Regions from separate parts of the Alkalibacter saccharofermentans DSM 14828 genome, predicted to be linked through region 1. Evidence: predicted binding sites of a transcription regulator. Region 1 holds the regulator's gene; the other holds the start of a gene.
The links. The regulator Rex, encoded in region 1, represses fermentation and respiration genes when NADH is low (regulators of the CRP and FNR family bind a similar motif). The targets are predictions, from matches to a motif close to ATTGTTAANNNNTTAACAAT.

Region 1 (8,148 bases):
TTATACGGAAGACGGCGTGATAGTTCAGATAAAAATAGAAAAGGATATGGTGACTGGGAAAACAGTTTTAAAAACCGTAAACTATACACCTACTTGGGTACATAGATACGAGTCCCAAGGAAGGCTCAGATATGAGGTGCTGCCTGTAAAAGATGCTTTAAATACCATGGACTTAACTGGACAGACAGCAGATAAACTGAGGCAATCCTATGAAAACACAGTTGGAAAGATGACGTATTACAACAGGGAGATTCGATGACAGAGAATAAGCCGGTAGTAATCCTGCCGATGAGAAGCGAACATTTGGATTCTGTCGTGGCATTGGAGCTTAGGTGCTTTAAGGTGCCTTGGACTAGAGATATGTTTGAAGAAGAGCTGGAAAATCCATTGGCAAGATACTTTGTAATCGTAACTGAAGGAGATATTGCAGGGTATGCAGGCATTTGGCATATTCACGGAGAAGGCCATATTACAAATATTGCTGTCGACGAGCCTTACCGAGGCAAGGGATTTGGGAAACAGCTGTTGAATAACTTGATTAAAAAGGGAGCTGCCGAAGGAATCGATACATTCACCCTTGAAGTAAGAAAAAGCAACGCCTCAGCTCTCGGCCTTTACATGAACTGTGGGTTCAAGGCCGCCGGAATAAGAAAAAACTACTATAGCGATAACGGTGAAGATGCGGTAGTGATGTGGAGGAAACCATGAGAGATAAGATAATAAAAATATTGGTTGTGTTGCTGGTACCTTTCGTAGTGCTCTTAACCAGTCTTGAAATAGTGGTAAAATCAGAGGGGTTCTTTTTGGAACAGTATGAAATCAACAATGTAGAGCAAGCCACCGGTATGGAAATCCAGGAGCTGATGAGGGTTACAGGTGAGATTCAGGACTATCTGTTCGGCAATAGAGACGACTTCAATATAACAGGCGTGATAAACTCCGTCGAGGGTGAGATCTTCAATGAAAGGGAGATCGTACACATGGAGGATGTCAGGGTGCTCTTTGACAGGGGGATAATTTTAAGAAACGCCGGTGCAGTGCTTCTTTTATTTATTCTTGCATATGGGGCATTTACCGGGAAGAAGTGGCTGCTAAAAAGCCTGCTGTATGCCGCAGTATCTTATTTTATCCTGTTGGTGTTGACTGCAGGGCTGCTATTTTACGATTTCAACAGGTATTTCAACCTGTTTCATGAGGTTTTCTTTTCAAACGACTACTGGATTCTCGATCCAAGGGACAGCGTGTTGATAAATATGGTGCCACTAAACTTTTTTATCAACATAGTTAAGAGGATATTGATAATTTCCTCAGGCGCCATGACGGCAATTTTATTATTTTATTGGATCATGCTAAAAAAAGAGGTGACAAATGAAAGACGTTTTAATATTGGGAATTGAAACATCCTGTGATGAGACATCCGCAGCCATCGTAAAAAACGGCAGAGAGGTTCTCTCCAATATAATTTATTCACAAATAGAAATACACCAGCCATTTGGAGGAGTTGTTCCTGAGGTTGCATCTAGAAATCATGTAAAAAAGATATCGTCAATAGTGGATATGGCCTTTAAGGAAGCAGGTATTGGATACAGTGACATAGACGCAGTTGCGGCCACCTACGGGCCGGGTTTGGTAGGGAGCCTGCTAGTGGGACTATCCTTCGGGAAGTCTTTTGCCTATGCTGCTAAAAAGCCTCTTGTAGGAATCAATCACATAGACGGTCATATCAGCGCCAACTATATCGGAAATGAAAGCGTAAAGCCTCCCTTTGTAACTTTGGTTGCTTCGGGAGGACATTCACATCTGATATACGTCAAAGATTACGACAGCTACGATGTACTAGGTCAGACGAGGGACGATGCGGCAGGTGAAGCTTTTGACAAGATAGCAAGGACTCTGGGTCTTGGTTACCCTGGAGGACCTGCAATAGACAAGGCAGCACTTGAAGGGGATCCTGATTTTGTACAGTTTCCAAGAGCATACCTGGAAGATGACAGCTATGACTTTAGCTTCAGTGGTTTAAAGTCTGCGGTGCTAAACTATCTGAACGGCATGAAGATGAAAAACATTAAATACAGACCAGAAGACGTCGCAGCAAGCTTTCAAATGGCTGTGGTAGAGGTTTTGACAGAGAAGACTATTAAGGCCGCGCTGGATTATAAGACTGATAGGGTTTGTTTGTCAGGGGGGGTTGCATGCAACAGCCTGCTTAGAAAAATGATGAGGGAAAAGTGTGACGCCCATGGTATCGCTCTTGATTATCCTGCCCCCAGTTTGTGTACAGATAATGCTGCCATGATAGCAGGAGCCGGTTATCACAAATACCAAAAAGGAGTTTTTGCCCCTGAAAATTTAACGGCAAAACCAAATCTTAAAATTGGGTGAGGGAGCATGAAAAGTTGTCTACACCCTGTTTGTAAACAGAATGTAAACGGACAGTAAAATGTGGATAAGTCTTTGAAAGGTCGAGAAATCAAGGTGGATAACTGGATGTTCTGTGGACAAGTAGGTGGATAACTGTGGAAAATGTTAATAACTCCATTGAAAACACTGAAAAAATTTAAGAATACTTAAAAGTGAAACCTTTAAAAATCAAGGGTTTTTGATGTCAAGAAAAACTTTATTGCAAATTAAATCAAAAAACAACCTGTGAATGGGCTTTTAAATGTTTGATAGGCAGCGGATGATGGTATATATAAATAGGTATAGTTTAAATTTAAGGAGGGCAATAATATGTTAAGCAAGAAACTTATTGATGAAATCAATGAACAAATAAAGTATGAATTCTTTTCGGCGCATTTGTATCTATCCATGGCTTCCTTCTGCTCGGAAAATGACCTGCCTGGTTTTGAAACCTGGTTCATAGCTCAAGCTGATGAAGAAAGATTCCATGCGATGAAATTCTACGGATTCTTAAACAGCAGAGGAGAAAAAGCGGTCTTAAAAGGCTTTGACGATCCAAAGGCTGATTTTGACGATATCGTAGACGTTTTTGCATATTCACTGGAGCACGAAAAATTCGTTTCCTCCAGAATATACCATTTAATGGATATAGCCCAGGAAGAAAAAGAATATGCCACCATAAGCCTTCTGAACTGGTTCGTAGACGAACAAGTAGAAGAAGAGGAGAGCTTCAGCACTTTACTGGCTCAGCTTAAAAAGATCAAGGGAAATCCTCAAGGTCTTCATATGTTGGACAGGGAACTAGGCTCAAGAGTCTTCACCCCTCCTGCAGCAGAGTAAGATAAATGAAACAATCCGGATCTTAAGATTCGGATTGTTATTTTTTTATGAACTTTCCTCAATTTCCATTTGTTTTACTGTCCAATCATCCATAAGCAGGGATAACTGTGATTTAGCAGATTCATAGTCCGAATTTATTTTGCAGGAATAGTCATAATCGTCGTAAAAGCCGTCAGAGCAAATGATTTTTTCCAGTTTAGAAATCTCTTCTTCCTTTACAATTATAGATTCTTCCAACCTGCTTATCTCTTTTTTAAGTGCTGCAAGCTCTTTTTTCTGCTTATTTTTAAGTTTTTTTTCCTGAACGATTTCAGTCTTTGTCTTCTCTGGCTGGCTGTTTTTTAAATCTTCAAGCATTTTTGCTTCCTGAGTCTTTTGGATGTAGTAGTCGTAGTTGCCCTCGTAAATCTCCAGATGGTTGTCCTTGAGCACAAATAGCCTGTTTACCGTCTTGTTTAAGAAGTATCTATCGTGAGAGACTATGAATAAGGTGCCGGTATAGTCAGATAAGGCGTTTTCCAGTACATCCACCGTAGGCATGTCAAGGTGGTTCGTAGGCTCATCCATGATAATGAAGTTGGCATCAGAGAGCATAGTCCTCGCAAGTGATACTCTGCTTAGCTCTCCTCCGGAGAGGACGTTTAGGGGCTTGAACGCGTCATCCCCATAAAACTTGAAATAAGATAGTATGTTGCGTATTTCACCTTCGTTTGCTTTGGGCCTGCAGTTCCATACCTCGTCCAATACCGTTGAATCCGGATCAAGTCCTGCATTATCTTGTCTAAAAAATGCGGGGATCACTTTTTGGCCCCAGTTGACTTGGCCACGATCTTGAGATAAATCTCCGTTGATTATTTTAAGCATTGTGCTCTTGCCGCTTCCATTGGCGCCTATGATGCCTATCCTGTCTCCTCGGAATACATTGAAGCTGATGGAATTGAACAGGTTGGAATCATAGCTCTTTGCCAGGTCATCCACTTCAAGCACAAGCTTAGAGCTTTGGATCTTAGGTTCAAATTTCATTGATACCTTGCGATTGTCGATAAACGGCTTGTCGCTTTTAGGCATCTTGTCCAGCATCTTTTCACGGCTGCGAGCTCTTTTAATGCTCTTCTCCCTGTTGAACTGCCTGAACTGCTTTATTATCTCTTCCTGGCGCTGTATCTCTCTTTGTTCCAGCTTGTATTGATGCAGCTGGCTTTCCAGGTTTTCCTGCTTCCTTCTGACATATTCGCTGAAGTTGCCGTTGTAACGGGTCAAGGTCTTGTTTTCAATTTCGAACACGGTGGTAACAAGTGAATCGAGAAAATACCTATCGTGGGAAATGATTATAAAGGATCCGCTGTAATTTTTAAGGTAGCTTTCAAGCCATTGGATGGTTTCTATGTCCAAAAAGTTGGTTGGCTCGTCCAAAAGAAGAAGCTGCGGGTTGGTGAGGATCATCTTTGCAAGGGATATCCTGGTTTTTTCTCCTCCGCTGAAAGCAGCGACAGGTCTGTCAAACTCTTCCGGAGCAAAGCCGAGTCCAATCAATATTCCACGGGCTCTGCTTTCGTATTCGTAGCCGGACATGTCTTCGAATTTTTCTGTAAGCTGAGCATATTTGTTTAGGAGACTTTCCACATCCCTGTCGTGATTTTTGGATATTTCAACTTCCATCGTCCTCATTTCACGCTCCATGTCGATTATGTGGTCAAATACCGATATGACCTCTTCGTATAACCGGTTGTCTTCATTTAAGCTGGATTCCTGGGAAAGATATCCGATAGACAGATTTTTGGCGTAGTCGATGCTGCCGCTGTCATAGGGGGTTATTCCTGCGATTATCTTGAACAGGGTGCTCTTTCCCGTACCGTTTTTGCCCACTATCCCTATTTTGCTGTTGTCATCTACCATAAAGCTTACATTTTTCAGCACGGTTTCCACGCCGAAGCTTTTTTCTATATTATTAGCACTAACTAGCATGATTTCCTCCAAGTTTGTTTTGCCTTTTTACTATCAATATATTACTATAATATTAGGGAATATTCAATTATACCTTTGTTTGATGGAATTGTATCCCAAGTTTGTATTCGGATTTGAAAAGTTAGTAAAAACACAATAAAATACAAAAACAAAAAATTGACAATAAAAATTCACATTGTTATAATTAAAATTATAGTTTTTATATGTGATCGAAAGGAGTATTGACATGCAGAGAAATTCAATAAAGGTCTCCATGGCTGTCGTTAGAAGGCTGCCTAAATATTATAGATACTTGGGAGATTTAATACACAACGATGTCATGAGAATATCATCAAAAGAACTCGGAAAACTTATGGGCCTTACTGCATCTCAAATACGGCAGGACTTGAATTGCTTTGGGGGATTTGGTCAGCAGGGATACGGTTATAACGTTATAGAGCTTCAAAAGGAAATTGGAAGCATACTGGGGCTTAGCAAATCGTATAACTGTGTTATTGTAGGTGCCGGAAACTTGGGACAGGCAATTGCCAACTATGAAGGATTTAAAAGAGAAGGATTTATTCTTAAAGCTATGTTTGACGTAAATCCGAGGCTTATTGGCAATACGATCAGAGACATCAAGATTCTGGATATTTTAGATCTTGGTGAATACGTAAAGAGCAATGATATACAAATAGGCATTATTTGTGTGCCTAAGGAGCACAGCCAAAGCGTAGCAGACACGCTTATAGAAAACAATGTAAAGGCAATATGGAACTTTGCACCGACAGATGTTTCCGTGCCGGATAATGTAGTAATCGAAAATGTAGCAATAAGCGAAAGCCTTTACACACTTACATATCTAATGAATGAAGACAGTTTAAACATTTAGATTCCTATTGACATCAAATGAAATTGTCTATAGAATGTATATCATAAACAAGTTTATACAAGACAATGACGTCTATTCAAGGAACATAGGATACCTGGGATAGGCGTTTTTTATATTTTTATATTTTACTCAGCTTATGAAACGAAATATAGAGGAGGCGCGTAATATGGCAATTACAAAAGACCAAATTTTACAAAATGCGAAGGATTTGGACGTGGAGTTCATTCACTTGCAGTTTACTGATTTAAACGGAGTTATGAAGAACCTATCCATCAGTTATGAACAGCTGGAAAAAGCATTGGATGGCGAAATCATGTTTGACGGATCATCCATTGATGGGTTTGTGAGAATCGAAGAGTCGGACATGTACCTAAAGCCGGATCTAAACACTTTCGTCGTATTTCCATGGAAGCCTCAGGTAGGCAGGGAAGCAAGGCTGATTTGTGACATCTACAATCCCGACGGCACGCCATTTTCCGGATGTCCGAGAAATATTTTAAAGAAAAAAGTAAAAGAAGCCGAGGATATGGGCTATACCATGTACGTAGGTCCCGAGTGCGAGTTCTTTCTCTTTGAAGTTGATGAAAACAACTATCCTACTCTTAAGACTCACGACAACGCAGGATACTTTGATCTTGCTCCTGTGGACTTGGGAGAGAGTGCCAGAAGGGACATGGTGGTAACCTTAAAGGAGATGGGCTTTGAGATTGAAGCATCCCACCATGAGGTAGCTCCTGGACAACACGAGATAGACTTTAAATATGCAGACGCTCTAGAGGCGGCAGATGACATCATGACATTTAAAATGGTGGTAAGGGTTATCGCTCAAAGACATGGATTGCACGCCACTTTCATGCCGAAGCCGATTTTTGGAATCAACGGCTCTGGGATGCACCTTAACCAGTCACTTTTCAAGGACGGAAAGAACGCATTTTATGATCCCGATGGGCCTTACGAGTTAAGCGACACAGCATACAAGTACATTGCAGGACTTATTAAGCATGCCAGAGGTATGGCAGCGCTTACCAATCCAACTGTAAATTCGTACAAAAGACTAGTTCCCGGTTATGAAGCACCTGTATATATTGCATGGTCGCCGAAGAATAGAAGCCCGCTTATAAGAATCCCTGCAAAACGGGGACCGTCAACCAGGGTGGAAATGAGAAACCCGGATCCGTCGGCAAATCCATACTTGGCTCTGGCTGCAAGCTTGGCTGCAGGTCTTGATGGTGTCAAGAACGACCTTGAGGCGCCGCCTCCGGTATTTTCAAATGTATATGAAATGGGCCTTAAGGAAAAAGAAGAACAGGGTATAGATTCTCTACCCGGCACTTTAAAAGAGGCCATTCAAGAGCTTCAGGCTGATGAGCTTCTCATGGAGACCTTAGGGCCACATGCGCAAGTTAAATACATCGAAAACAAGATGCAGGAGTGGGACAGCTACAGAACCAAGGTAAGCCAGTGGGAGCTTGATATGTACCTGACAACCATCTAAGCAAAAAAGCCGACTAATCATCGGCTTTTTCCATTTCGAAAGGAAATCTCCTTTCTCGGATGATATCTAAAAGTGAATTGATCTTTTCCTGGGTCCTTGTGGCCCCTGTGATTGAATCCAAGGGGGCGATCGAATCGTTTTGAATTATCTGATTGGTGTATAAACCGAACATTTCCCCAATAGACATCCCATAGTGCTGCTGGTATACTTCATCAAGATCCTCCATATCCTCCTTGGGCTCGTCGTTTTGGTTCATCTCGGTATACTGAACATCGATAATTACGTTGTTGACATATGTTATTGAAATTCTGCCCTTGTAGCCGTTGCTGTCGTACTCTCCGGCTTCATAGTAGATATCATCCATGGATATCAAAGAAGGATCGGTTAAGCCTCTCCTGGCGCTTAGGATTATGCTGTCTGAGAGTCTCTTGAAATAATTTCGCATGTCGGGAAAATCCCCGGTAGAAGGCAGGCTGTTAGTGCTCTGGTTTTTTATAAGGTTGGTGTAAAGGCGCAGATATAAGGCTTGGAGGTCTAGGTTGTGTTCTTCCTTGAAGGCTTCGAAATATTCAGCGTC
Region 2 (8,148 bases), on a different contig from region 1:
ATCTTCTCGTATGCAAGGATGTATACGGAGGAACCTATAGAGTGGCAAGCGGGCTGTTTCCCAATTTTGGAATCGAGACTACATTTGTGGACATGACGGATATTGAAGAAATAAAAAGAAATATAAAGACAAATACAAAGGGCATATATTTAGAAACTCCGTCAAATCCATTGATGAAGGTAACGGATATAAAAAAGGTTGCGTCCATTGCCAAGAGCAAAGGAATTATAACTATGCTGGATAATACCTTTATGTCACCTTATCTGCAAAGACCTCTAGACCTGGGGGTGGATATAGTCATTCACAGCGCAACAAAATTTATTGGGGGCCATAGCGATGTTCTCGGAGGCTTGGCAGTGGTCAAGGACAAGGCTCTGGCTAAGAGGATACATTTTGTCCAAATGAGCTTTGGAGCGGTTCTTGGTCCACAGGACTGTTGGCTGCTGTTAAGAGGTCTTAAGACACTGAAGGTAAGGATGGACTACCAGCAGGAAAGTGCTAAAAAAATCGCCTTATGGCTAAAAAATCAAGAAGCTGTGGAAAAGGTATACTATCCGGGACTGGAAGATCATCAGGACAAGGAAATCCATGACGGGCAATCTTTTGGACCTGGGGCGGTTTTGTCTTTTGAAACCAAAACGGATAAAGCTGCAAAAGATTTTTTAAACAAAGTTGAAAGCATACTTGCAGTAAGCCTAGGAGGAGTGGAGACCATAGTGTCCTACCCCACGAAAATGAGTCATGGCTCGATGCCAAAGGAAGTGAAAAGTGATCTTGGTATATCGGATAAGCTAATCAGGATTTCCGTGGGTCTGGAAGATACAGGAGATTTGATTGCAGACTTTGAACAGGCGCTTAATTCTGACTAAACATATAATTAATATATAAAATAGCTCTTGACATCAAGAAAAAGGGTAAGTATAATAAAGCATATAAAGTTGATAAGAATAATAATATATAAAACAAGGAGGAAAAATAATGGCTAATATTGCAAAAAGCTTGGTTGACTTGATCGGAAATACGCCGTTGCTGCAACTTAATAATTACAAGGAGGAAAGTGGGGCACAGGGAGATATCCTGGCTAAGCTTGAGTACTTTAACCCTGCGGGAAGCGTTAAGGACCGTATCGGATATGCAATGATAAAGGACGCAGAAGATAAAGGGCTTTTAAACAAGGACTCTGTAATAATAGAGCCCACAAGTGGAAATACTGGAATAGCCTTGGCTTTTGTGGCTGCAGCAAAGAAGTATAGGCTTATACTGACTATGCCGGAGACGATGAGCGTCGAAAGAAGAAACCTTTTAAAGCAACTTGGTGCCGAGCTTGTGCTTACCCCGGGAAGTGAAGGCATGAAGGGTGCCATCAACAAAGCGGAGGAGTTGGCTAAAGAAAACTCAAATGCCATTGTACTTCAGCAGTTTAAGAACCCTGCAAATCCTAAAATTCACAGAGAAACTACAGCGGAAGAGATTTGGAGAGACACGGATGGAAAAGTTGATATTTTTGTTGCTGGAATCGGGACAGGCGGAACCATAACAGGAGCAGGGGAGGCCTTAAAGCAGAAGAATCCTGATCTGAAAGTAATTGCCGTGGAGCCCTTTGACTCCGCCATACTATCAGGGGAAAAGCCAGGACCACATAAAATCCAGGGAATCGGCGCAGGATTCGTGCCGGATGTTTTAAACACAGGTGTCATAGACGAAATTGTTAAAGTTAAAAACGAGGATGCCTTTGCCACTGCAAAGAAAATAGCTTCAAGCGAAGGTCTGTTGGTAGGGATTTCCTCAGGAGCAGCGCTTCATGCAGCTACTGAAATCGCCAAAAGAGAAGAAAACAAGGGAAAGACAATCGTCGTGGTTCTTCCCGACACCGGAGAAAGATACCTTTCAACTCCACTGTTTCAAGAATAAACAAAATAATCAAAGCCTTGAGCCAATAATAATAATTAGCTCAAGGCTTTTTACGTGCAAGTAAATAAGGTATAATATACATAATAAAGTGAATAGGGAGGAAGAAATGCTAAGGCCGGCAGAGAAAAAAGACATTGAAGAAATAACCTTGATATACAATTATTACATCGAAAATTCAACAGCCCTGTATCATTACACCTCCAAGAGCTCTGAGGAAATGGAGAAGTGGCATAGCGAAAAGGAAAAGGCGGGGTTACCCATAATAGCAGCAGAAATAGATGGAGTAGTCGCTGGTTTCGCAACTTACGGACCATACAGGCCGTTTGAAGGGTTTAAAAAAACTATTGAGCATTCTGTTTACTTAAGAAAAGACTACCAAGGGAAAGGTCTGGGAAGAAAACTCTTGAAGGCAATACTTCAGAAGGCCAAAGAAAAAGAATATCATGCGGCATTGGCGTATATTGATTCAGAAAATACGACCAGTATAAGATTGCACGAGAAAGAAGGCTTTTTTAGGTGTGGAGCAATAAAGGAGGCAGGGTATAAATTCGATAGGTATCTTGATCTTGTAATACTGGAAAAGCTGTTTTGAGCAATAGGGGAGTTTGCCGGGGATGCATTGCTAAATATTTCACTCAGGACAAACAAATCATGCCAAGAAGCGCGTTATATTAATAACAAAAAAACAACTAGGCCACACATATATATACAAGTATATCATTGAGTGTCATTGTAGGTCTTAAATTGTTGGCGATGTTATGTCAAGGCATTAACAAATTGTCGGGGCCCTTTGTTACCAAAGGCTTGCAGATTCGTCTCAAAGATAACTAAATTGACTTTTGTTGATCATCGGATAAAATCTCAGTGAGATTCTCCTACGCCGATGAGAACGATTACACGAAGTGGTGGAGGGTATCACAACATAAAGGAGTTGAAGCTTGGCATGATCAGACTGAATATAGACAATCACTGGCTGGAAGTTGAAAAAGGAACGACAGTGTTGGAAGCGACGAAGAGTTTGGGAATAAAGATACCCACTCTATGCCACCATCCCCACCTTGATTCAAGCATTGGGGGAGCTTGCAGGATGTGCTTGGTGGAAGTTGAAGGGATGCGAGCCCTAGCACCTTCCTGCGCGCTTCCGGCCACTGAAGGAATGGTCGTAAAGACTAGGAGCAAGAGGGTTATTCAAGGAAGGAAGATGGTTCTTGATCTAATTCTTTCAAACCACCCACTGGATTGCATGACTTGTGTAGCTGCAGGCAACTGCAAGCTGCAGGATTATTGTTTTGAGTATGGTGTAAAGGATTCCAGGCTCAGAAGTGGTGATGAAAAAGATTATCCACTAGATCATTCCAACAAGTTTTATTTTTTTGACAGAAATAAATGCATAATTTGCGGAAAGTGCACCAGGATATGCACGGAGCTTCAACAAACCCACGCCATCACGATGAGTGGAAGAGGCTTTGACACCCACGTGTCACCCCCCTTTGAAGATCCTATATCCCAGTCCACATGCGTTTCCTGCGGAAATTGCGTATCCGCTTGCCCGGTAGGTGCTTTAGTGCCGAGAAGGACTGAGAGGTTTAGGTACTGGGAGACAAGAAAAATCAAGACTACCTGCCCATATTGCGGAGTTGGATGTCAGATGGAGCTTTTGATAAAAGACAACAAGGTCGTAGAAGTAGCCCCGTCAGACGGTGCAGCGAATAACGGGATGCTGTGTGTCAAAGGAAAATTCGGATATAAATTCATAGATCATCCCGATAGGCTTAGAACGCCTTTGGTAAAAAAAGAAGGCAGATTTGTTCAAGCCACCTGGGATGAAGCATATCGGTTAATTACAGATAAAATCACTGCTGCAAAGGATGAGTTTGGAGCAGATTCAATTGCAGGTTTTTCATCTGCACGATGCACCAATGAAGAAAACTACCTTTTTCAAAAACTGTTTAGAGCTGTTATCGGCACTAACAATATAGATCACTGTGCCAGGCTGTGCCATGCTTCAACTGTTGCGGGCCTTGCCGCTACCCTCGGAAGCGGAGCTATGACCAACAGCAATTTAGAAGCCCTAGGGTCGGATCTGATATTCGTGACAGGATCTAATACTACCGAGACTCATCCGGTCATCGGCTCCCATATAAAACAGGCGAAGGCTAACGGAGCAAGCCTAATAGTAGCTGAACCTAGGGAAATCGAGCTCGCAAAAGTAGCGGATGTTTTCCTTCAAATAAAGCCGGGGACAAACGTTGCTCTTTTTAACGGTCTCATGCATGTAATAATAAAAGAAGGTCTTGAAGATAAGGATTACATAAGAGACAGAACTGAGAATTTTGAAGAGCTTAAAGAAGTAATGGAGAACTACTCTCCGGAAGTAGTAGCCCAAATATGCGAAGTAAATAAAGATGATTTGATTAAGGCAGCTAGGATGTATGGGAAGGCAGACAAAGGGGCAATATACTATTCCATGGGAGTGACCCAGCATTCTACGGGAACCCAAGGGGTAATGGCTGTTTCCAATCTGGCGCTTTTATGCGGCAATATCGGCAAGGAATCCGCGGGAGTGAATTCTTTAAGGGGACAAAACAACGTTCAGGGAGCATGTGATATGGGCGCATTGCCTGGATATTACCCGGGATATCAAAAGGTATTTGATTCTAAGGCTAAGAAGAAGTTCGAAAAGGCTTGGGGAAGAACCCTTTCGGACAAAGCTGGACTGACTATCACGGAGGTTGTAAACGGGCTTGATGAAAAGACCATAAAAATATTGTACGTCATGGGAGAAAATCCGGTGGTCTCTGACCCGGATACAGGGCATGTTAAAAGGGCGTTGGATAAAGCGGATTTCATCGTAGTGCAGGATATTTTCCTGACCGAGACGGCTGAATATGCTGACGTGGTCCTTCCTGCCGCAGCTTTTGCAGAAAAAGACGGAACCTTCACGAATACTGAAAGAAGAGTTCAAAGGATAAGAAAGGCAGTAAATTCACCTGGAGAGTCCAAACCTGATTGGGTTATATTGATGGAGCTGATGAAAAGGCTTGGTTATGGGGCAAGCTACGGCGGACCGGCAGATATCATGGAGGAAATCGCGGCACTGACCCCCCAATATGGCGGAATATCATATGACAGGCTAGAGGTTGAAGGACTGCAATGGCCATGTCCCACGAGGAAACATCCGGGAACTAAGGTTCTCCACAGGGAGAAGTTTGACAGAGGCAAAGGGCTGTTCAAACCGGCGGAATACATTAAAAGCGCTGAAGTGCCGGATAAGGATTATCCATACATAATGACTACCGGAAGGATGCTATACCACTATCACACCAGATCGATGACAAAGAGAGTGAGGGGGATAGACGCCCTTTACCCGGAATCCTACATAGAAATACATCCAGTAACGGCCAGTAGGCTTGATGTGAATGATGGAGACAAGATCAGGGTTTCGTCTAGACGAGGAAGCGTAGTAACCAAGGCAAAAATAACGGATGGGGTGGTAGAAGACGTGGTATTCATGCCCTTTCATTTTTACGAAGGCGGAGCTAATTATCTAACCAATTCCGTAATCGACCCTATTGCAAAAATACCTGAGCTTAAAGTGAGCGCCGTAAGCCTGGAGAAGCTCTGAAGGGAGGGAGTATAAGTGAAAGATTTTGGAAGCGCAATAATTTTGGCAGGAGGAAAGAGCCTCAGAATGGGTTTTGATAAACAAAAAATTATTTTGCGCAATAATAGCTTAATGGACCGCATAACAGATATTTTGTCTGGAGAGTTTGATGAGCTGATACTCGTTACCAATGATTTAGATATTTATAAAGACTCACCTTATACTATCATCGAAGATGAGATCAAGGGCATGGGGCCTTTGGGAGGAATCCATGCCGGGTTGAAAAGATCTTCGAGCAGATATTCCTTTGTTTTTGCTTGTGACATGCCGGTGTTGAACATAGGATATATACACATGATGAAAGAGATGATAGCTATAATAAAACCCCAAGCATGCGTGGCAAGGTATAAGGAGTGGATAGAGCCCTTCAATGCTTTTTATTCCGCATCACAGATAGAAGAGATTGAAAAGCATCTCGGCAGTGGGGGGAGGGCGGTGTACGATTGCCTGAAAAAATGCAATACCTTCTTCATAGAAGAAGAAGTTGCGAGAAGGTTCAGCCCGGATTGGGATATGTTTTATAACTTGAATACCAGGGAGGAACTTGCCTGCTTCGTGGAGAGGGTAAATCAAAATTACTGAAGGGAGAGAAGATGTGGAAACGACCCGAAAGGTGAAGATCAAAAAAATAAAGGGGAATGTCTTTGAGACGGAAGATGAAGTAGCAGTTGAATACGATTTGGTGATTTATATAAATGGGAACTATTTTGTAACGCTGCTGTGCACGCCAATAAACCTAGAGGACCTTGTGGCAGGATACCTGTATTCAGAAGGCGTAATATTAAAGGGCAAGGAGTTATTGAATCTAAAGATTGATGAAGGGAAAAGAAGGGCAGATGCAGAGATAAGCAGGGAGGATATTTTCAAGTATTCTGGGGATCGGCTCTTGGGAGAAATGACGGTGACTACTGCCTGCGGAAAAGGACGCAAGGTGATTTATCCTGTAGTCAGAGAAGGTGCTGACTCAAAGATAACGTCAGTAGATATCGATGCGGAAAAAACATCTGATTTGTTCCGTCAGTTCAACAAGTCTTCGGAACTTTTTGACCGGACGGGAGGCGTGCATAGCTGCGCTTTGTGCAGCCAATCGGAAATATTGATATTTAGAGACGATATAGGAAGGCATAACGCACTCGATAAAATCTTAGGAAAAGCCATGCTTCAAGGACTGGATGTTAGTGATAAAATTGTGTTGACTACCGGTAGGATGTCATCAGAAATAGTAGAGAAGGTAGCGCTAAGAGGCATACCGGTTTTAGTTTCCAGATCCGCACCTACGGATACAGCCATAGAAAAGGCAAAAAAAGCCGGGGTTAAATTGATTGGGTTTTTAAGAGGCAACAGAATGAACATATACACTTAAAGGCAATAAAATTATAAAAAGATGTTTAATTAAAAAAAGCGAGGGTATATTTTAACTAACAAGGAAGATAAGACAAAGGAAAACCCAAAAGAAATTTCAATTTGAAGTATTAATTGAGATTTCGATCTAAAACAGATATAAAGGTTGTAAAGAGATGGATCTTGTTGAACTGCAGATATCAAATCTGTAAGCAATAAAGAGAAACTCTAATAAAAATTACAAAGAAAATATCTGGAAAGGGAATTCCAAAATCGAATCTGCTTTGTAAAAATACATTAGCATAAGAAAGGAAAGTACATGACTAATGAATCAGTATCTTGAGGGATAGTAGATCAATCAGTAATATGATCCTATCCCTTAAGACTTTTTTGATTATCACTAGATTCTTTTAACGAATTCGGATTTAAGTTTCATGGCTCCAAATCCGTCTATCCTGCAGTCGATGTTGTGGTCTCCTTCAACCAGACGTATGTTCTTGACTTTAGTGCCGATTTTAAGGCTTGACGAAGCGCCTTTTACTTTCAAGTCCTTTATTATGATAATGCTGTCGCCGTCTTTCAATGCGTTTCCATTTGAATCCATTATAGCATGCTCTTTTGTCTCAGCTGTGTCGGAATCAAGAGTCCATTCGTGGGCGCATTCAGGGCATACCAGCAGATTGCCATATTCGTAAGCATATTGGCTGGAACACTCGGGACATAGAGGTAAAGAATTTGTCATATTAGTTCTCCGTTTCCTATTGTATTATTTTAAAGCTACTTATGATAAGGCTCGCCCCTGATGATTCTAAAAGCCCTGTATACTTGCTCCAAGAGCATTACCTTAAAGAGCTGGTGGGGAAAGGTCATCTTTGAAAAGGAAAGACTTAGGTTGCTTCCGGTCTTCACTGCATCCCCAATTCCTAAAGAACCTCCGATTATAAAGCATATGTGGCTAGTTCCATTTAAAGCAAGCTGTTCAATGTTTTCTGCAAGCTCTTCGCTGGTTTCTTGTTTGCCGTCGATCTCCAAGGTAACGACAAAAGAACCTTGAGGTATTTTCTCAAGGATTTTCTTTCCCTCTTTATCTTTGACTGTCCTCATATCCGAGAGGCTTAAGCTTTCAGGAGCCTTTTCATCAGGAATTTCGATCATGTTGAGGGTGCAGTAGCGTCCAAGTCTCTTGGCGTACTCAGCTATTGCTTGAGAATAAAACTTTTCCTTAATCTTTC

Region 2: a site for Rex is predicted at 2,669-2,688, ahead of fdhF (formate dehydrogenase subunit alpha). Genes of this name have one in related genera too.

What each region holds. Positions count from the first base shown of each region.
Region 1 is NZ_FQTU01000005.1:26,544-34,691, reverse strand. It holds gene BUB93_RS04710 (CapA family protein) at 1-259, shown strand, start outside; gene rimI (ribosomal protein S18-alanine N-acetyltransferase) at 256-708, shown strand; gene BUB93_RS04700 (TIGR01906 family membrane protein) at 705-1,397, shown strand; gene tsaD (tRNA (adenosine(37)-N6)-threonylcarbamoyltransferase complex transferase subunit TsaD) at 1,369-2,382, shown strand; gene BUB93_RS04690 (ferritin) at 2,731-3,240, shown strand; gene abc-f (ribosomal protection-like ABC-F family protein) at 3,286-5,205, opposite strand; gene BUB93_RS04680 (redox-sensing transcriptional repressor Rex) at 5,426-6,076, shown strand; gene glnA (type I glutamate--ammonia ligase) at 6,243-7,571, shown strand; gene BUB93_RS04670 (hypothetical protein) at 7,585-8,148, opposite strand, start outside.
Region 2 is NZ_FQTU01000002.1:183,186-191,333, forward strand. It holds gene BUB93_RS02700 (trans-sulfuration enzyme family protein) at 1-869, shown strand, start outside; gene cysK (cysteine synthase A) at 979-1,911, shown strand; gene BUB93_RS02710 (GNAT family N-acetyltransferase) at 2,018-2,503, shown strand; gene fdhF (formate dehydrogenase subunit alpha) at 2,855-5,536, shown strand; gene BUB93_RS02720 (molybdenum cofactor guanylyltransferase) at 5,552-6,157, shown strand; gene fdhD (formate dehydrogenase accessory sulfurtransferase FdhD) at 6,171-6,938, shown strand; gene BUB93_RS02730 (zinc ribbon domain-containing protein YjdM) at 7,317-7,658, opposite strand; gene rlmH (23S rRNA (pseudouridine(1915)-N(3))-methyltransferase RlmH) at 7,694-8,148, opposite strand, start outside.